One region of the Tissierella sp. QWL-11 genome, then DNA from elsewhere that is predicted to be linked to it. Evidence: riboswitches for the same ligand, from Rfam matches in the RefSeq annotation. Region 1 holds a riboswitch; each other region holds the start of a gene.
What was found. A riboswitch is a leader RNA that binds a small molecule or an ion and turns the genes downstream of it on or off. The one in region 1 is predicted to bind cyclic di-GMP.
Positions count from the first base shown of each region.

Region 1 (7,215 bases):
ATTCCCAATTCCAGAAGTAGATGTTCCTACACCACTTAGTGTAAGTCTTTCGGATGCAACTATAATAATAGGAAATTCTATAGACCTAGGTACTGGAATAGATGAAAATGATGAAAACTATATGAGTCCTGTAACAGGTGGAGATGGAAATGGAACTTACACCTATGAATGGAGAATAATAGGAGATAGCAATATTATCTCAAATGATAAAAATCCTACAGTAAGTCCTCAAGAAGATATACAGTATGAGCTTACAGTAATAGATTCTAATGGATGCAAAGCAGTAGCTACTATGACTGTAGTAGTAGAAGATCCTAAGGGAGCAATTACTATAAAAAAAGTAGTGCAAAATCCAAAGGATCCAAATCAGGAATTTGACATATTTGTAAATGGGCCTAATGGAAAAGAGTATGTGGTAACTCTTCAAAATGGAGAATCTAAAACCATAAAAAACTTAGATTTAGGAATTTATACAATTAGTGAAATAGTTCCAATGAATTATGAGTTAGTAGAGATATCAAATCAAAGGATAACACTTACAGTAGACAATTTAGAAGATTCAACAACAGTTAGAAATAAGAGGGATAATGATGGTTGGTTCCATGATGATGATGAACGCAAAAATAATTTTAAAGTAGGCGTGACAACTGAAAATGATTTACCGCCAGTAGAAGAATCAGAAGTTAATATAGAAATAAAAACAGAAGCGGTAATACCAAATAATCCAGAAGAGGACTTAGAAGATGCTAATTAAAATTGGAGGCATAGATATGGTTGAAAACACTAAAAATAGAATTCTTAAAATACTAAGCAATATAGCTTTTGCCATATTTATGCTCATAATGATATTCTTAATTATCATAGTAGCACAATCAAGATTCACAGGAATGGAACCTTCACTATTTGGAAATAGACTCTATATCGTAGATAGTGGGAGTATGATACCAGCATTAGAAATAAACTCTCTTATAATAGTTAGAGAAAAACCAACTGAAGAAATAGAAGTTGGAGATATTATAACCTACTATGGTAAAGAGGGGAGAACTAGAATAACCCATAGAGTAGTAGATATAGGAAATACTGGAGAATATTTTATAACCAGAGGAGATGCAAATAATGCAGATGACCCAAATCCTGTAGAAGTAGAAAAAGTAATAGGAAAGGTACTATATTCTATACCATATATAGGATATATATTTAGATTTTTAAGTAGTACTCCAGGCATAGTGTTTATATTAGCAATGGGAATATTATCAATAATTATTCCTAGAATTTCAAAAAAATTGATGGAAAAAGCTTAATGGGAAGAAGGGATGGATGAATATGAAAAAAAGAATGATTATACTATCCACCATTTTATTAATATCTATAATGATAGCCGGCGGTTCCATGGCTTGGTTGACATCCAGTCCTAGTAAAGCCGTAAATGAATTCAAAATTGGAACCGTAAAGGTAAAAGTAGTAGAAGAAGGTTTTGAAGACTTAGAAAATGTAATAGCCACAACTTATAATAAAAATGTGCAAGTTCAAAGTTTAGGTACAAAAAGAACTTATGTAAGAGTTAGATTAGTTCCAGAATGGAGTGATCCTAGTTTATCAGTATCAAATGTAAACCTTAATTTAGCATCAAATAGCGATTGGATACTTCATACAGATGGATACTATTACTTTAAATACTATCTAGAACAAAATGAAATAACTAGTAAATTATTAGGAAGTGTAACTTTTACAAGTTTACCATCAGAATATGAAGGGGAAATTTTTACCCTTAAAGTTGTAGCAGAAGGAGTTCAAATAACCCACAATGCCTGGGAAGATGTATGGGGATTAAGCACCTTACCATTTACTCCGGATATACCATGGACTCCATAAAATAGATTTTATTTGGCAAACTTAGAGAAATCTAAGGACGCAAAGCTATAGGGCCTTCTTTAGGTGGCAGCCTAGCTGCAAAAATTATAAAAAATATAAAGGAGGAGGAACGATGAAAAAGAGAAACTTGATGTTAGGATCAGCAATTCTATTAGTAGTATTATTAGTAGCAGGTGGAACCTTTGCCTGGTTTACAGCAGAAACAAAGCCAGTAGTAAATACTTTTACAGCAGGTACACTAGAAATTAATTTAGTTGATGAATTTGAAGGAGCTTTAAATGTAAATCCAGGAGATTGTTATGATAAAAATGTATATGTTGAAAATTTAGGAACTAAGACAGCTTTTGTAAGAATTGCAAAAAATATAGTATTTGATAATGAACAATTAGATCTTGGAGTAGTAATGTATGAACTAGGAGAAGGATGGGTAGAGGATAATGGATATTTCTACTTCACTAGAGAATTAGCTGCAAAAGATGGAGAGACAATTGATCAAACTACACTACTATTTGAAGACAATGAAGAAGGAAATAATATTTGTTTCAAAGGATTAGAAATGGGCAACGAATACCAAGGTGCAAAACTTAATATAACTGTAAAAGCAGAAGCTATTCAGACAACTAATGGAGCAGCATTAAATGAGTGGGGTGTAGATCCACTTGATTTAGCACCAATAGCACCTCCAGAAGTATAAAACAATAAAATATATTTAGGGGGCTAAGTCCCCTAATCCCCTAAAAAAGGAGGGTAGGAGAAATGAAGAAATTATTTTCCAAATTAATGATATTTTTAGGAGCATTATCTCTGATTATGGGGGCATTCACTTCATTTGGAGTAAATCCTTCCTATGCAGAAGATCTTGAAATAATAGGAAGTGAATTAGGACTTGAAGTAAGTCCTAGGGATACAAAATTATTTAACTTGGCTAATTTAAACCCTGGAGACATTAAGGAAGCTAAGATAGATATAAAAAATAATTATACTGAACTATTTGAAGTGTTCATGAGAGCTGAAAGAACTAGTCCTCAGCCAAAAGAGGGAGAAGCGGATTTATTTGAACAATTAATTTTGACTATTTATATAGATGGAAATCAAATCTATAAAGGCCCTATGAAAGATTATGCAACAACAAATATAAGCTTAGGGGATTTTAATAAAAATGAAGAAAAGGAATTAAGAGCTGTAGTTCACCTACCTGGTCCTGAAACAGGAAATGAATTTCAAGGAAAGTCAGTAGAAGTGAAGTGGATATTTATAGCTCAAGGAGAGCCAGAAGAGCCATCAAAACCTATAAGACCTCCTGTAATCATAACTCCTATATATCCAGATGAGCCAGATGACGAGGAAGAAGTACCAGGGGATATTCCGGATGAACCAGAAGACCCCGAAGTGGAAACAGAAGAGGTAATAGATGAAGAGATCCCAGAGGATAAACCAGAAGAACCTGGTGAACTAGAAGAAAGTATAGAAGAAGAAATACCAGAATCACAACCAATTATGCCAAAAACTGGAGAAATACCAGCAAGTATATATTATATAGCAGGAAGCTTATTCTTAGGATTAGGTATAGGTTCAAGAAAAAAAGATAAAAAATAAACTCTAAAAATTAAATATTAATATGCTCCCCTTGTCAAAAGGGGAGTATTTTTATTTTATATCTTATTATTATAGCAACTAAAATATGACAAATTTCGAGATGAAAGCATCAAAAAAGTGAATATTTTTAAGAATTCGACTTTGGTTTTTCTATTGACAATGTAGAAAGATATGATATTATTATTTATGTGAATATATTAACAATTTTAAAATTAATGAAATTAATCTTATCTAAAATTCAATGAGGGCATTAAAAAAATTTATGTAGTGTATCTATACCCAACAATGTGAATATATTAACAAAAATCAATCTAGGAGGTATTTACTTAATGTTAGAAATGAAAGAAACTGTAGATTCAATAATTTGTAAACATGGTAAAGATCAATCTTCTCTTATTAGTATACTTCAAGAAATACAAGAAAAAAATAGATATTTGCCAGAGGAAGTATTAGAATATTTATCTGAAAAAATGGAAATAAGTTCAGCTAAAATATATGGAATTGCAACTTTCTATGAATATTTTTCCTTGGAACCTAAAGGGAAATACATAATAAAAATCTGCGATGGAACTGCTTGTCATGTTAGAAAATCAATACCAATTTTAGAAGCTTTAAGAAAAGAATTATCTCTCACAAATAAAAAGCATACTACAGATGATTTGTTATTTACAGTAGAGACCGTATCATGCTTAGGTGCATGTGGTTTAGCTCCTGTTATAACTATCAATGAAAAAGTATATGGAAGTATGACTCCTGAAAAAACTGTAGAAGTTTTAAATAAATTAAGGGAGGAGTGTAAAAATGAAGATTAATTCTATTGAAGAATTTAATAAATATAAAGAAAAATTCAAAGCTAACCTAAATAAGCAATATAAAAGAGTTATAGTTTGTGGTGGTACTGGATGTGTAGCAGGTGGATCTATAGAGGTTTATGAAGAGTTAAAAAGATTGATAAGGGAAAAGGGATTACTAGTAGATATTGAATTAGAAAAAGAAGAAGGTATAAATGTAAGTAAAAGTGGATGTCATGGTTTTTGTGAAGCAGGGCCACTAGTTAGAATAGAGCCGGAAAAATTTTTATACTTAAAGGTAAAAGTAGAAGATTGTGAGGATATAGTCAATAAAACTCTTGTTGAAAATAAGCCGGTTGAAAGACTAATGTATAAACTAGATGGAGATATATACCATACTCAAGAATCTATACCTTTTTATAAAGGCCAAACTAGATTAGTATTAGAACATTGTGGGCATATAGATGCAGAGTCTATAAAGGAATATATTGTATTTGGAGGTTATCAGGCCTTAACAAAAGTGTTAAATAAAATGTCTCCTGAGGAAGTATGTAATGAAGTTGAAGATGCAAATTTAAGAGGTAGAGGTGGCGGTGGATTTCCAGCTGGAAGGAAGTGGGCTCAAGTCCTTAGCTATTCAAGTGATAAAAAATATATAATTTGTAATGGAGATGAAGGAGATCCAGGTGCTTTTATGGATAGAAGCATCATGGAAGGAGATCCTCATTCTCTAATAGAAGGAATGACCATAGCTGCATATGCAACAGGAGCAACGGAAGGACATATATATGTAAGAGCTGAGTATCCTTTAGCAATTGAGAGATTAAATATTGCAATAGAACAATCAAGAAAATTAGGATTATTGGGTGAGAATATATTAGGTACAGATCTTTCTTTTGACATACATATAAGCAAAGGTGCAGGTGCTTTTGTTTGTGGTGAAGGAAGTGCTTTAATAGCGTCAATAGAAGGGGAAAGAGGTATGCCTAGGGTTAGAGCAAAGAGGACAGTGGAAGAAGGGCTATGGAAAAAACCAACAGTGTTAAACAATGTAGAGACCTTTGCAAATATTAGATATATAATTACAAATGGCTCTGATTGGTTTAAGTCTTTTGGTACTAAAAACAGTCCAGGAACTAAAGCCTTTGCCCTTACTGGTAATGTAAATAATACAGGATTAATAGAAGTTCCAATGGGTGCCACATTGCGTAAAGTTATCTTTGATATAGGTGGAGGTATTAGAGATGGAAAGAAATTTAAGGCTGTTCAAATAGGAGGACCTTCAGGAGGATGTTTAACGGAAGAACATCTAGACTTACCTTTAGATTTTGATTCTTTAAGTCAAGTAGGTGCAATGATAGGCTCTGGTGGAATGGTTGTTATGGATGAAGATACTTGTATTGTAGAGGTAGCAAGATTCTTTATGAACTTTACTCAAAATGAATCCTGTGGAAAATGTGTACCATGTAGAGAAGGTACTAAGAGAATGCTGCAAATACTAGATGCAATAGTTGAAGGTAAAGGTAGTTTAGAAGATTTAGAGCTACTTGAAGAGTTAGCTGATATCATAACTCATACTTCTCTTTGTGGTTTAGGCAAGACAGCAGCAAATCCAGTTGTTAGTTCTTTAAAATATTTTAGAGATGAGTATTTAAGTCATGTAGTAGATAAAAGATGTCCAACTAAAAATTGTGCTAGTTTAAAAGTAATTAAAATTGATGAAGCTTTATGCAAAGGATGTAGCAAATGTGCAAGAATATGTCCTGTAGATGCAATAAAAGGAAAAATAAAAGAAACTTATGTAATAGATCAAGGTAAATGTATAAAATGCGGTGCTTGTATAGAATCTTGCTCGTTTGGGGCAATAAAGGAGGCATAAAAAATGAAGACTATGATTATTGACAATAGGAAAATAGAGTTTGATGCTGAGAAGAATGTTTTAGAAGTTGTAAGAAAAGCTGGAATAGACTTACCTACCTTTTGCTATCATTCAGAGTTAAGTATCTATGGAGCTTGTAGAATGTGCATTGTAGAAGATGAAAGAGGGAAGATATTTACATCATGTTCTACTATTCCTAAAGATGGAATGAAGATATTTACGAATACATCTAGATTGAGAAGATATAGAAAGACAATATTGGAGCTTTTACTTTCAAATCATGATAGAGATTGTACAGCTTGTAATATTACAGGAAGATGTGATTTAAGAAAACTATCCCATCGTTTCGGTATAGAAAATATTAGATTTGATGAAACAGATAAAAATTTACCAATAGATGATTCGAGCTGTGGAATAGTAAGAAATCCTAATAAATGTATATATTGTGGAGACTGTGTAAGGGTTTGTGAAGAAGTCCAGGGAGTTGCAGCCCTAAGCTTTACTCATAGAGGATCTAATATGAGAATATCTCCTGCTTTTAATAAAAATATTGGAGAAGTAAATTGCGTAGATTGCGGTCAGTGTAGAACAGTTTGTCCTACTGGAGCAATTACTGTAAAAGACGATAGAGAAAAGTTTTGGGATGTTGTATCTGATAGTAGTAAAAGAGTAGTAGTACAAGTTGCACCAGCTGTTAGAGTAGCTCTAGGAGAAAGATTTGGTTTGTCCTCTGGTGAAGTAACTATAGGAAGAATAGTAGCATCATTGAGAATGATGGGTGTAGATGAAGTTTATGACACAGCTTTTGCTGCAGATATGACTGTTATAGAAGAGAGTAATGAGTTCTTAGAAAGACTTACTAGTGAAGAAGATCTACCTTTATTTACTTCCTGTTGTCCAGGATGGGTTAAATTTGCAGAACACAAGTATCCAGAGTTAAAAGACAATATTTCTTCTTGTAAATCTCCACAGCAAATGTTTGGAGCAGTAATAAAGGAATATTATAAGGCAAAAGATAAAGAAGAGAATAAGGAAACTGTAATGGTTTCTGTGATGCCTTGCACAGCTAAAAAAGCT
Region 1 covers NZ_CM178750.1:2,278,467-2,285,681, reverse strand. The annotation lists gene AC4PG3_RS11420 (VWA domain-containing protein) at 1-754, shown strand, start outside; gene AC4PG3_RS11415 (signal peptidase I) at 744-1,301, shown strand; gene AC4PG3_RS11410 (hypothetical protein) at 1,324-1,872, shown strand; cyclic di-GMP riboswitch class I at 1,877-1,955, shown strand; gene AC4PG3_RS11405 (TasA family protein) at 1,985-2,566, shown strand; gene AC4PG3_RS11400 (LPXTG cell wall anchor domain-containing protein) at 2,629-3,468, shown strand; gene AC4PG3_RS11395 (NADH-quinone oxidoreductase subunit NuoE family protein) at 3,798-4,280, shown strand; gene AC4PG3_RS11390 (NADH-ubiquinone oxidoreductase-F iron-sulfur binding region domain-containing protein) at 4,270-6,138, shown strand; gene AC4PG3_RS11385 ([FeFe] hydrogenase, group A) at 6,142-7,215, shown strand, end outside.

Region 2 (7,215 bases), 690 kb from region 1:
TGATATAGTAATGGTGGGAGAAATTAGAGATGGAGAAACTGCAGAAATAGCAATTAGAGCCGCCATAACAGGACACCTTGTATTATCAACACTACATACAAATGATAGTCCATCGACTATAGCAAGGATTATAGATATGGGAATAGAACCTTATTTAGTGTCCTCTGCAGTTATAGGGATAATATCTCAAAGATTAATAAAACTTCTTTGCCCTAAATGTAAAGAAGAATATTTTGCAAGTGATATGGAAAAAGAATTATTAGGCATATCAAAAGAAGAAAAATTAAAGCTCTATAAACCTATAGGTTGTAGTTCTTGTAATAATGGATATAAAGGTCGTGGTGCTGTACATGAGGTTATGCCTATAAATAAAAATCTAAGAAGATTAATAGATAAAGAAGTAAATATAGATGTAATAAGAAGAAAGGCTTTAGAAGATGGGATGAAAACATTATTGGAATCTGTATCAAATAGAGCCATAAAAGGAGAAACCCCATATGAAGAAGTATTAAGAGTAGGGTTTACCCTAGGATAGGAGTGATATATAAAATGGATTTAATAACATTATTAAGATTAGGTATGGAAAAAAAAGCATCTGATATCCATATAAACGTAGGATTGCCACCTACACTTAGGATAAATGGAGAACTTGTCAGAACAGAGGGAAATCCATTGTCACCTAAAGAAACCAAAGAACTAGTACATGCATCTTTAAATGAGAATTTGATTAGAACTCTAGAACAAAAAGGAGAAATAGACACCTCTTACTCTAATCCAGGTGTAGGTAGATATAGGATAAATGCATATAAGCAGAGGGGAAGCTATAGTATGGCTTTAAGAGTAATTCCATTAGAGATACCATCTATGGAAGAGTTAAGATTGCCAGAAGTGGTTAAAGAATTAGCGCGACTAAGAAGAGGATTAGTCCTTATAACTGGTCCTACAGGTAGCGGGAAGTCTACAACTCTAGCTGCAATGGTAAATCAAATAAATAAAGAGAGGAATTGTCACATATTAACCTTAGAAGATCCCATTGAGTATTTACACAGACATGAAAATAGTATAGTAAATCAAAGGGAAATTGGTTCAGATTCACTTAGTTTTTCCAATGGACTTAGAGCTGCTTTGAGACAAGATCCAGATGTTATCCTTGTGGGAGAGATGAGAGATTTAGATACTATATCCATAGCTTTAACTGCAGCAGAGACAGGGCATCTTGTATTATCAACTCTACATACTGTAGGGGCTGCAAAAACCATAGATAGAATTATAGATGTGTTTCCACCTCATCAACAACAACAAATTAAAGTTCAATTGTCAGGTGTAATACAAGGCATAGTTTCCCAGCAATTATTACCTAAAGCAGATGGGCTTGGAAGAATAGGAGCCTTTGAGGTGATGAGATCTACTTCAGCCATTAAAAACTTAATAAGAGAAGGTAAAGTTCATCAAATTGATACTGCTATTCAAACAGGAGCAAAATTTAATATGCAGACTATGGATAATTCTCTATTAGGATTATATAAAAAAGGATATATAACAAAAGAGTCAATTTTAAACCAATCTATAAACAAAGAATATGTAAATAGATATATTATATAGGAGGCAATATGATATACAAATACAAGGCAGTTTCTCTTTCGGGAGAAACCATAGAAGGTTTTTTTGAGGGAGATAAGGAGTCAGATGTAATTTCTATGCTTAAAGGAAATAATTATTTGCCTGTAAAAATAGAAAAGGATATAGAGGCAGATGCAAAGATAGATATATTCTCTCCAAAAGTTAAGAAAAAAGACTTAGCAGTTTTTTGTAGGCAATTTTATACCATGCTAGATGCAGGTATTGGTATAGTAAAATGTATAGATATACTTGAAAAGCAAACAGAAAACAAAGCACTTGTCAAAGCATTAGAAGATATTCATGGAGACGTACAAAAGGGATTTATACTATCTCAAGCAATGCTAAAACATAGAAATGTATTCCCAATTCTATTAATTAATATGGTTGAAGCAGGAGAGATAAGTGGTAATTTGGATACTATAATGGAGAGAATGGCAGTACACTTTGAAAAGGAAAATAAGCTTGAAAACAAAATAAAATCAGCAATGATCTATCCTATAGTTCTAGCTGTGGTATCCATAGCTGTAGTTATATTTCTATTAGTAGCAGTTATGCCTACATTTATCTCAATGTTTGAATCTAGCGGTCAAGATTTACCAATAGTTACACAAAACCTTTTAAATGTGAGCAATTGGCTTACAAGATATTGGTATATATTCTTTGGAGGTCTTATTGGATTGACGTTCACAATTACATTTTATAAAAAAACACCAAATGGTATGAGGTTTTTTGATGGACTAAAATTAAAAATCCCAGTATTAAAAGATACCTCTACAAAAATAGTCACATCAAGATTTACAAGAACTCTATCTACTCTTATTACAAGTGGAATACCACTTCTTGAATCAATAGAAGTGGTTGGAAAAGTAGTGGGAAATGTAGTAGTTCAAGATAGAATGGAAAAGATTATAGAAGATGTGAGAAAGGGAGTTTCTCTATCTCGAGCAGTAAGTGAAGTAGGAGTATTCCCACCTATGGTAGATTCAATGATAAAAATAGGAGAAGAATCAGGTACTCTAGATGACATACTATATAAGACAGCAGATTTTTATGATGAAGAATTAGAAGTATCACTACAAAAGCTTACGACTCTTATGGAGCCAATAATGCTAGTAATAATGGCAATAATTATTGGGTTTATAGTAATAGCAATGGCAATCCCTATGTTTGATATGGTAAATACTATATAGACATTTAATATATAACATAAAATAATCCATATATTGACATTTACTTTGTATTAATGTACTCTAAAATAGATTGAATTGTCAAAAAATAAATATTGCCTGGGCAAAGGTGGGGAAACTCACTGACGCAAATCCAGAGTCTAAATTATCAAAAGATAAGATAATCGTTCGGGTGCATAAATATCAGAATGGTTATTTATGCAGTTTTTTATACATTTTGTTAATCTTAGTGTATGTATAGCATCTTGAGTGAAAGCTTTTTAATCAAGTACAAGCTTCTCATTCTATTGTATCTGAACTTGCGAAGGATTTTTAATTTAAGTCGATTTTAAAGGTGGTGGTGCAAAAGGGCGAGGGTAATAGGAATTATAAATTTTTATAAACAAAAGGAGGAAAATGATTATGTTAAAACGGATTAACAAAAAAAGAAACAAGAAAGGTTTTACATTGGTAGAATTAGTAGTTGTTATTGGAATATTGGGTGTTTTAGCTGCATTGGCTGTTCCAAGATTGACTGGATCAAGAGATAAGGCAAATAGAAGCGTAGTGAGATTAAATCTTAGAACTATAGAGAGTGCTTTAAGTATAGCTGAGGCTGATGGAAAAGAAGTAATAGATATACCAAGCGATCAAGATTCTACTGATTCTAACAAAGGTGGTCTTGTTGGTTTAGGCTATTTAAATGCTGAACCAAAGGGCCCTTCAGGAGTAACCTATAAAATTGTTGAAAACAGAGCAACAGTTAATTTGAAAGCAGGTCAATTTGGATTTAAAAAATCTGATGGTAGTGGTGTAACAGCTGATGACTATACATTATTTGATCTATCAGAAGAATAAAGACATAAAACAAGTGATCTAGTTACATAATCCAATAACCTATTCAATATTCTGATAATTACTGAAAGAAAATATCCTCTGGTATGGAATATTATATTATGTAAAGAGATGTTGAGGACGTTTGTTTAGATAATATAAAAAATAAATCTTACATCAAAGGAGCAATTCATGACTACACTTATATTCATATATGGACTATTAATAGGATCATTTTTAAATGTATGCATATATAGAATACCAAGAGAAGGAAGTATAGCTTTCCCATCATCCCATTGTCCAAATTGTAATACGCCTTTAAAATGGTATGAGAATATACCCATGTTTTCTTATTTAATTTTAAAGGGAAGATGTAAATACTGTAAAGACAAAATTTCAATACAGTATCCATTAATAGAATTACTTAATGCAATCATTTACTTATTATTATTTTATAAATTTAAATTATCAATAGACTTTATATTCTACGCCCTTATATCATCAACATTAATAGTGATAACTTTAATAGATTTAAAAGAAATGATTATCCCAGATAGTTTAGTAATAACAATTCTAATACTATCTGTATTACATAAACTAACAAATAATATAATATATAAAATACCTATAAACTTCATTGACTCTATTGGAGGACTTTTAATAGCTGGAGGATTATTCTTAGCTATAATGATCTTATCAAAAGGCGGAATGGGTGGAGGAGATGTTACATTAGTTGGAGCTTTAGGATTTACCATAAGAATTAAATATATATTACTTACCATATTTTTATCTTTTATATTAGGTGGGATTATATCAATATTTTTATTAGCAACAAAACTAAAGACAAGAAAAGACCCCATTCCTTTTGCTCCATTTATTATATTAGGATTTATGATAACTTTATTTTGGGGAGAAGAATTGATTAATTGGTATTTCGGAACATTTTTTAAATAAAATAATTGATATATATATAGTTTAACTATCGAAAAAAATCATGATAATATATTAATTTCTCAACCTATTATATTTATTCAAGGAGTAGATTATGGTGAAAAATTTTAAAAAATCTAGAAATGGACTAACACTAGTAGAAGTTATAATTTCCATAGCAATAATTGGAATTATAATTGTTGGATTTTTATCATTATTTACAATGTCAGTGGAAACTAATAATAAATCGCAAACCACACTTGAATCAATATATCTTGGAAAAGACACTATGGAATTAATTTATTATTTGAGTAAAAATATTTCTTATAAGGATTTGGAAGCAAAATTAAACGATAATGCTTATACTAAAATATCAGAAAATATTTTTGGAGGAACTTTTTACAAAAGATATAATTATTATAAATGATTTCAAAAAAACAATGTTGAATACCCTAAAGATGAAGTTTCTATTCAATTATTAGAAATGGGAAGATTGTAGAGAGTATAAAATTATTTTAGTAGAAGAGATGAGGGATACTAAAAGAACAGTGAATACAATTATATCGTTAAATTAGAATAATCAAGAAACTGGAAATCTCCCTTCTAAATTGTTGTTTAGTATTGATAAGTTTGTCTTTGGTGGTTCTGAATTCAATGTTCATAGTAAAAAGACAACACTACTATGAATGGGGGGGCAGAAATAAATGTAAAAAAATATTTATTTTAAGCAATTAGATACTGGCGTTATTTAAGGGCAGACATATGGAGACCAAAGTGATTCAGGAGATATTTATTTAGATGGAAATGCTAAAAATTTAGACTCTGAGAGACAAATGTATAGAGATGTTTATACAAATAGAGATTTCATAGTAATGGGTGGAATGACAGTCTGTCCCAGCTTTAAAAGAGCCAGACTTTAGTTTTGAAGTCCCTGATTGTAAAATAGGATAGTTGGTATGAAAGCAAAGAATATGAAATAAAGGCTAATACTACAAGTGAAATACCAAAAAATGCTAAATGGTTTGTTAATAATTATAATAATACTGACTGGCAAAATATAAAGCGTGAAGTAGTTATAATTAGCAAGGGGGACATTATTCTTAGAGGAGATAAGGATTTAACTGGAGTCTTGATAGCTCCAGATGGAATAGTTAAATATACTAGTGGAAACTTCAATGGACTAATAATTAGTAATAAGGAGATAAACTACTCAGGTTGGGCTTCAGTTAACTTGAAAGATTTAGAAGAATACTTTGAAAGTTCAAATATTCCGATTAATACTAGCTGTAGTGGGAATGATAGTTCAAATAATAACGATAGTAAAAATAAAAATAATGTGCAGATTACTTTTAAATCAAAGATTAGAGAACAATAAATAAAGATCTTTTAAAATTATATTTTCAAAGTATAATTGTTATATCTGAACACAATTATATTTTAAAGTAGTGGAAATATTAATGGAGAAAAAAATATATATTAGGTATTCTAGGGAAATTAATATACTAAAAGGGGGATATATTTGAAATTATTCAACAATAACAACAACAAACCAAACATATCCATAGACTTTGGTTCATCTGAAATAAAAGTAATAGAGGGACAAGCTACAAAGGCTAATATAAACATCACTAAATCACAATCCCTTCAAATACCAAAAGGTGTCTATAGTGATGGAAGAATTTTAAATGAAGACAAGCTCATAAATATCTTTAGAGATTTTCTACAGACAAATAAGTTTAAAATGGATTTAAAGGCCTATGGAGTAATAAATAGCTCTTCTATAATAATTAGAGAAATAAATATACCTAAAGTAGAAGAAGGTGAAATATCATCCTTAATAAATTTTCAAGTAGAGGAATTTTTACCTATAAATCCTGAAGACTATGTAATAGACTATCTATTACTTGATAAGGTAGAAGAAGATAAACTTAATATACTATTAATTGCCATTCCAAAAGGTATTGTATTAAGCCATCTTAATTTAATGAAAGAGGTAGGATTAGAGCCTGTAGCATTAGATCACCAAGGAAATACTGTAGCAAAGCTATTATCTTTTAATGATAATATAAATAATGAATACACTATAAAAGATAATACTATTGTATCTGTAGACTTAGGATATACAAAGACTGAAGTTACTATTTCAATAAATAGCAATATCGAAGTTTTAAGGGCAATAGACTCAGGTGCAAGAAATATTTATGAAATCATGGATGAATTCTTAGGATTCACTGAAGATGAAGTGGAAATTCAAATCAGGAATATAGAAAATATATCTAAAATAGATGATATAAATGAAGATAATAAATTAGAAATCATATATAAATCTTCTCTGGAAGGAATAATGGATAAGGTAGGAAAGATTATAAGATATTATGATAGTAGAGAATTTGGGAATAGAGTTCACCTAATAGTATTACAGGGGGGACTTTCAAATATAGAGGGAATAGAGAAATTATTTAAAAAACATTTTCATATAAACACAGTAAAATTAAATAGTTTAGATAAGATTAAATTAGATGAGAATATATCACTTTATGCAAATTCCATAGGTGCTCTAATAAGACGAGATGAGGTGCATAGATGAAAGACTTAAATTTTTTTGAACCATTTATAAAAAAAAAGAATTTAAAATAAGTAAATCTTTAGTGATCTATTCTCTTAT
Region 2 covers NZ_CM178750.1:1,584,977-1,592,191, reverse strand. The annotation lists gene AC4PG3_RS07700 (GspE/PulE family protein) at 1-535, shown strand, start outside; gene AC4PG3_RS07695 (type IV pilus twitching motility protein PilT) at 550-1,602, shown strand; gene AC4PG3_RS07690 (type II secretion system F family protein) at 1,611-2,810, shown strand; cyclic di-GMP riboswitch class I at 2,900-2,987, shown strand; gene AC4PG3_RS07685 (type II secretion system protein) at 3,210-3,644, shown strand; gene AC4PG3_RS07680 (prepilin peptidase) at 3,813-4,574, shown strand; gene AC4PG3_RS07675 (prepilin-type N-terminal cleavage/methylation domain-containing protein) at 4,666-4,977, shown strand; gene AC4PG3_RS07670 (hypothetical protein) at 5,680-5,925, shown strand; gene pilM (pilus assembly protein PilM) at 6,070-7,137, shown strand.
Region 2: it holds a riboswitch for cyclic di-GMP, as region 1 does, so the genes downstream of both, AC4PG3_RS07685 (type II secretion system protein) here and AC4PG3_RS11405 (TasA family protein) in region 1, are expected to answer to the same signal.

Region 3 (7,215 bases), 340 kb from region 1:
CTTGACTTATTTCCACTTTAAAAGACTTTCCAGTAGGCCTTACTAAACACCCTGGTCCTATCCCCTCTAATTCATCTAAGGGCATTAGTATTACTTTGCCTGCTTTAAATCCCACTACTTCTCCAAGTACCACCCTATTAGATGATTTGATGATAATTTCACATACTTCTCCTATAAAAACTTCTATCCCCTCAACTTGAATTATAAGTCCTATTACTTCACTTACTTTTCCCATATTAGTATAGTGAAATTTATTTTCAATTAAGTTTTTATAGTCTTTGAAGGGTATATTTATCAATTAATTCACTCCGTATTTTCTATGGATTTTAATATATTTTCTATTTGTGTCTTTATCTGCAAGTCTATAACTTGATTACTATTTTCTAAGGTACAACCATTTTTCTCTAAGTTTCCATCTTTTAAAATGACTATTTTATTTCCTCCGGAGAGATCTTCTAGCTCTTTTAATTTTCCCTTTACAATCGGCACAGTATCTGGATGACAAGTTATTATAATATTTTCCTTGTGCCCGTATTCTCTTAAAATAGGCTCTAAAATCATCATTATATTTTCATCTGAAGTCTCAATAGTCTTGTGAACTATGCTCTCTGCCATAGTTGCTGCTAATTCTATTAAATTTTGTCGATTTTCCTTAAGGTACTCCTTTACATATTCTTCACTTTGAGGAATCAAATCTAAGGCTTCTCTCTTAATATTTAGAGCTTCATTCATACCTTGATTTAATCCTTGAGTAGTTCCATCTTCATAACCCATTTGATAGCCTTCTTCATAGCCATTTTCATAGGCATCTTTATAGGCCTTTTTTTCTATTTCATCTTTTAAATTAAGGGCCTGTTTTCTTGCATCTTCTAATATCTTTGTTTTTTCCTTATCTATTTCTAATCTAAGTTTCTTTTCTATATCTCTTTTTATATTTTCTTCATCTAATATATCTTCTTCAATATCTATATCCATATCTTCTTTATAAAATTTCCCAATATCTATTGAGGTATCTATAATTGTACTTTGATTTTCTTCTAAATCCACATTAGTATTTTTTATAATCCTATACGATGACTGCATCCTGATCACCTCTTCCTATGACGATCTCTCCTGCTTCATCTAATCTCCTTATTATACCTACAATTTTTTGTTGAGCTTCTTCTACAGTTGAAAGTCTAACAGGACCCATAAACTGGATGTCTTCCTTTATCATATCTGCAGCTCTTTTGCTCATATTGCTAAATATGACAGCTGAAACTTCCTCTGATGCACCCTTTAAAGCCAATACTAAGTTCTCATTTTCTACTTCTCTTAATACTCTTTGAATACTTGCCTTATCCAGATTTACTATATCTTCAAATATAAATAGATTTATCTTAATATCCTCAGCTAAATCAGGTTGTTTTGACTCTAAATCGTTTATAATATTTCTTTCAGTTGTTCTATCAGCTGAATTCAATATATCTACTAATGTCTTCACGCCACCTACAGTTTCTGAATTGTTTTGGATTATATTTGAGAACTTGGTTTCCATAATCTTTTCAATTCTACTTATTACCTTAGGGGATGTCCTATTTATAGTACCTATCCTCTCTGCTATCTCAGTTTGAAGTTCAGTTTCAAATTGCGATAAAACTAAAGCTGCTTTTTCAGGCTGCATATAGCACATTATAAGGGCTATAGTTTGAGGATGTTCGTTCTTTAACAAATTTGTAAGTTGATAGGGATCTGCCTTTCTAGCAATTGCAAAGGGTCTTTCACTTTGTTGAATTTGATTTAACATATCTATTACTTCTTTAGCCCTTTGAGTTCCCAAGGCTTTATTTAATAAGTCCTTGGCATACTCAACTCCTCCATCTAACACATATTCCCTAGCAGATGCCATATCTATAAATTCATCTATAATTTTGTCCTTTTCATGAGGCTCTACATAATCTATATTTGCTATTTCATAAGTGACCTTTTGAATCATTGCATCTGGCAATAACTTCAAGATTTGAGAAGCTGTCTCTGGGCCTAAAGATATCAATAAAATAGCTGCTTTTTTTATACCATTGGATTGTTTTCTCATATCATCACCTATTAGTCCTTCATCCATGCTTTAATTAAGTCTGCTGCTAATTGTGGATTCTCCATCGCATAGTCTTGGGCTTTCTTTTTCTTTTTGTCAGGTTTTACTTCTATTTTTTCTTCCATAATATCCATTACATCGTCTACCTGTATATCCACCGACTCCTCATAGTCTGGAGTAGACTCAAGTATAAGCTGTTCTTCTTTCTTTTTCTTCTTTGAAGATAAAAGACTCATTAAAGATACAAAAATTGCTATAACCAAAGATACAAGTATACCAAATATCAAATACTCTCCATATTTCTCTAAAAAGCTTCTATTCGCTTCTTCTTCAGCTTTTATAGCTGCTAATTCTTCTTGTAATTGAGTCTCATAAGTCCTATCAAACATGACTCCCTCTACTGTGATTTCATCTCCCCTAGCTGCATCAAATCCTGTAGCAGTTCTAACTATATTTTCTATAGTCTGAGATCTATCATCTGAAAGTGTTCCATCAAATACTACAGATGTAGTTATTTTATTTACCTTTCCTGGAGCCTTTATAGTAGTAGTAGTTTCTGTGGACAGTTCATTATTTGTAGTTTTGCTATAACTTTGATTTCCCTCATCTTCACCTTGAAATACATTGCTTGTATTATCTCCTATAAGTCCAGACTCCAATGCATCAGTGTTTATATCATTTCCACTTAAATCTATTTGTTCACTTCTTATCACTGGATCTTTGTATTCTATATTTGTAGTCTCCTGGGAATCAAAGTCTAAATCTGCAAATACAGAGACTTTTATCTTATCTCTACCAAATGCACTTCCTAAAATTTCGTTTAGATTATTTTCAATCTGTGTTTCAAAATCTTTTTTTACCTTCTGATGCTGATTTACAATATCTAAAGTATTTAATTCTTTTTCATCAGTTAATACTCCACTTAATAAATTTCCTTTAGAGTCTATTATCTTTATATTTTCATCTGGGAGATTTCCTACAGCACCAGATACTAAAGCTGCTATTCCCCTAATCATAGAATCATTTACCTTTTGATTTGGTTTAATATCTATTATTATAGATGCTGTAGCAGGCTTTTGTTCTGTTTCAAATATGCTTTTTTCAGACATTACAAGATTTACCTTTGCAGAATTTATAGGATCTAGTGACATAATAGACCTCTGTAGTTCTCCAGCTAAAGCTCGTTGGTACATTATCTTTCTATCATCTTCTGTTACCATAAGTCCTATATCATCAAATATTTCAAACCCTTTAGAGTTTTCTGGCATGTTTCCATCCATGGCAAGCTGAAGTCTATACTTGTCTACCTTTTCTTCATCTATAAGTATTTTTGTTCCATTTTCTTCTAGCTTATAATCTATACCTTTAAGTTCTAAATCATTCACTATATTTCCTGCATCTGCAAATTCTAGATTAGTAAATAAAGTCACATAGTTAGAATTATCAATAAAATTAGAGTATAGATATCCAAACAAAATCATACTAGATATTAATACAACCATAATAATCTTCTTTTTAGTGCTTATCTTTTCCCAACCCTCTTTTACTCCATTTAATTTTGTCTTGATATTTTCCATTAACTATAGCTCCTTAACAAATCTTATAATTGCATATTATTTATTTCTTTATAAGCCTCTATACATTTATTTCTAATTTGTACTGCAAGTTCTAAAGAGAGTCTTGCTTCTTCTGTTGCAATCATTACACTATGTAAATCTTCTATTTCACCAGCTATGAATTTTTCTGTCATTTCATCTGCCCTTATCTGCATATCATTTACTCTATTTATTTCATCTTTTATAATATCTTTAAAAGAAGCCTCTCCTTCTGAATTAGAGTCTATTTGTTTTTCTAAATCTAATCCTGCTACTAATCTATTATTTAAAGAAGATATATTCATCTTTCCACCTCCATATTTCTATATACTAAATTAGCCCTTTGAAATCTCAAGAGCTTTTTTAAGTAGATTTTTACTTGTATTTAAAGCTGTTACATTTGCCTCATATGTTCTTTGGGTCTTTATAAGATTTATCATTTCATCTGCCATATTTACATTTGGCATCAGTAGATAGCCATTTTCATCTGCATCAGGATGATCTGGATCGTGCATTGTCTTCATATTCTCTGTATCTTCAAAGATTTGTGTAACTCTTACTCCAGAGCTTGTCTCTTCTTTTAAAAGCATTTCTTCAAATAATACTTCTTTTCTTCTGTAGGGTCCACCATCTTCTGTTCTAGTCGTATTTACATTTGCTATATTTGTAGAGATTACATCCATTTTAAGCCTTTCTAGGCTCAATCCACTTGCATTTATCCGCATAGAATTAAATACCGACATTTCCTAGCCTCCTTTTACCTGTTAATTACATAATTTAAATTAGATAATTTACTGCTAATTTGTCTTATCAAGACATTATAATAAATTTCATTGGCTGCTAATTCTGTCATTTCTAAATCAATATCTACATTATTTCCATTTTCAGTCATAGAAATAGTTTCTCTTTTTTCTACCTGGGGCTCTAAATCTTCTATAGATTCTATACCAAAATGTCTTTCATCTGTCTTCTTCATATGTATTTTTTTTGCATCTAATAAATATTTTTCAAATTTTACTCTATTTGCCTTGTAATTAGGTGTATTTATATTAGATATATTGCTTGAAATATTTTTTTGTCTTAGTGATGAAGCATCCATCGCTTTTTTTATTAAATCATAACTAAAATCTGACATTTCTTCCTCCTTTATAAATTCTCGCACAAAAAACTCCCCCTTCGGAATCTGGCTATCTCATAGAGACCCTACAGCTTTGCGTCCTTATGTCGCCATAAGTTTGCCCTTTCGACAAGAAGTTTCTTTCAATGACAAAAGTATATCATAAGGATTTATTTTAAACAACAAAAAAAGGAAAAAAGACTATAATTTATAATTTATTCTTCTTTTTTCCCCTAATATGACAATGTTTTTAAAAATCTCTATCTATGAATATGGAATTTTTATTTTGTTTGATATAATTATCTTTTATTTTGTCCTTGCGGCTTAATTGTTTGATTATCTTTTTTACTTCGTCTTGTCTTTTAGATAGACTATCTAAAATCTTTTGTTCTCCATCAAGTATTAAACTTATATTCTCTATATAGTCTTCATTTTTATATGAAAGATTATCATTTCCTAAAGCTTCCTCTAGAGACCTTAATTTGTCTATCTTTACTCTATTTTTTTCTATGATTTCTATCCCAGACTCAGCGCTTCCATCCCAAGAATTTATATTTATAATTAAAGATTCTAATATTTTCTCTCTAGTTTTTAGTAAATCTTTTATATTTATATCTGAATCCATGTATCTCTCAACTCTTTCATATAACCTCTTACTTCTACTACAGCTTCTATATCCTTATCTATATTACCACGAACCAATCTATTATACATATAATCATAGAGTTGATATAGATTATTAGCTATATCTCCACCCTTTTCAAAATCAAGAGTTATCATAAGCTCTGCTATAATATCTTGAGCCTTAATCATATACTTATTTGTATTTTCAAAGTTTTTTTCTTCTAGAGCCAATTCAGCAAGGTTTAGATTTTTGATGGCCCCATCATATAGCATTATTAAGAGTTTTTTCTTTGGTGCAGTATTTACTTGATTTTTCTTATATATATCCCTTGCATATGCTTGATTCATGTTTTTCACTCCTTTTATTTCTTGCCACCTATATTCATTGAATCAATTTGTCCTTGTAACCAAGACATCTGACTCTCTGCCTTCATCATAGCCACATCTAATGCTGAAAACATCTTTATATAGTACTCCTCTTTTCTCTCCATACGAGTCTCAAATTCTTCTATTCTTTTATTTAAATCCTTTAGAGTCTTGTCATAGCTCTCTGTTTTTGTCTTTATAATTCCATTTTTCTTTGAGATAAACCCATCTATTTGAGAATTTATCCTATTGACAAATCCTATTTCCTTGTCATCTGCAGTCTTACTTGAAAAGAAGTTTATTACATCTTCAGGATTTTCCTTTAAAGCCTCTTTAAATTTAGATGAATCAAATTTTAATTGACCAAATTTATCTATGGTCTCAACTCCAAGTTGAGATATATCACCTATATCCGTATTTGGATTTCCCTTTATAGCTGAAGTAACCATCTTCCTTAGACTAGAATGAAGCCTCATAAGTGAACTATCTCCAGATAATGTTCCCTTACTACCTGGTACTTCTGGGTCTCCTGCCTTCAACTTGTCCTCTATAAATTGAATAGTAGAATTATATTGATCTACAAAATCCTGAATTGCCTTTGTGGTTTTTTCGGTGTCCATGGTTACATTTACTGTATCAGTTGTAGTAGTATCCCCATGAGCTTTTTTTAGATTTATAGTTGTATCTTCTATTACATCATCTATAGAGTTTGAATCTCTCTCTACTGATACTCCATTTATAGTAAATTTAGCATTTTGACCTTGATTGTCTGCAGTTGAACTTGCTAGGCCTAAATCACTTAAAATAGTCCCCTCGGAATCTTGGAGAGTTATCTTCCTATTTCCAGTATTTTCATCTGTAAGGATTATTCTATTGTCTATGATACTGGCAGATACACCAGTTCCCTTTACTGTATTACCTTCACTATCTTTTGAATCGTTGGTCATATTATTTATCTTTTCTACTATATCCTTAAGGCTATCTTCAGCTTTTACTTCTATAGTAGTACCAGGGTCTTCAGGTAGAGCATCATGATTTTTTATTATAAATTTACCAGCTTTTCCAAGTTCATCTGTGATCTCACCTTCAATTCTATTGCTGCCTATAATACTTGTATTTGTAGCTAATCGTTCTACATTTATATTATACTTTCCAATTATAGAATTTTTAGAAGGAGTAATAGTCACATAATCTTCATTTGTAGATGTGGAAGTCTTAGAATTGAAGGTATCAGAACTACCTAAGTTTTTGATTTTTTCAAATAGAGAATTTAACCTAGTATTGATATCCTTCCAAGCATTCTGAGTTTCTGTAATACTAGTCTTTTTATTTGCATATTGAACTAAGGGCATTCTTTCAACCTGCATTAGACCATCTATACTAGAACTATCTATTCCTGAATATGATCCCATAAAATTAATTCCTGCCATTTAAATCAT
Region 3 covers NZ_CM178750.1:2,201-9,415, forward strand. The annotation lists gene fliI (flagellar protein export ATPase FliI) at 1-298, opposite strand, end outside; gene AC4PG3_RS00020 (FliH/SctL family protein) at 304-1,083, opposite strand; gene fliG (flagellar motor switch protein FliG) at 1,067-2,101, opposite strand; gene fliF (flagellar basal-body MS-ring/collar protein FliF) at 2,086-3,651, opposite strand; gene fliE (flagellar hook-basal body complex protein FliE) at 3,675-3,974, opposite strand; gene flgC (flagellar basal body rod protein FlgC) at 4,005-4,412, opposite strand; gene flgB (flagellar basal body rod protein FlgB) at 4,427-4,804, opposite strand; cyclic di-GMP riboswitch class I at 4,845-4,919, opposite strand; gene AC4PG3_RS00050 (hypothetical protein) at 5,037-5,411, opposite strand; gene fliS (flagellar export chaperone FliS) at 5,396-5,758, opposite strand; gene fliD (flagellar filament capping protein FliD) at 5,773-7,206, opposite strand; gene AC4PG3_RS00065 (flagellar protein FlaG) at 7,212-7,215, opposite strand, start outside.
Region 3: it holds a riboswitch for cyclic di-GMP, as region 1 does, so the genes downstream of both, flgB (flagellar basal body rod protein FlgB) here and AC4PG3_RS11405 (TasA family protein) in region 1, are expected to answer to the same signal.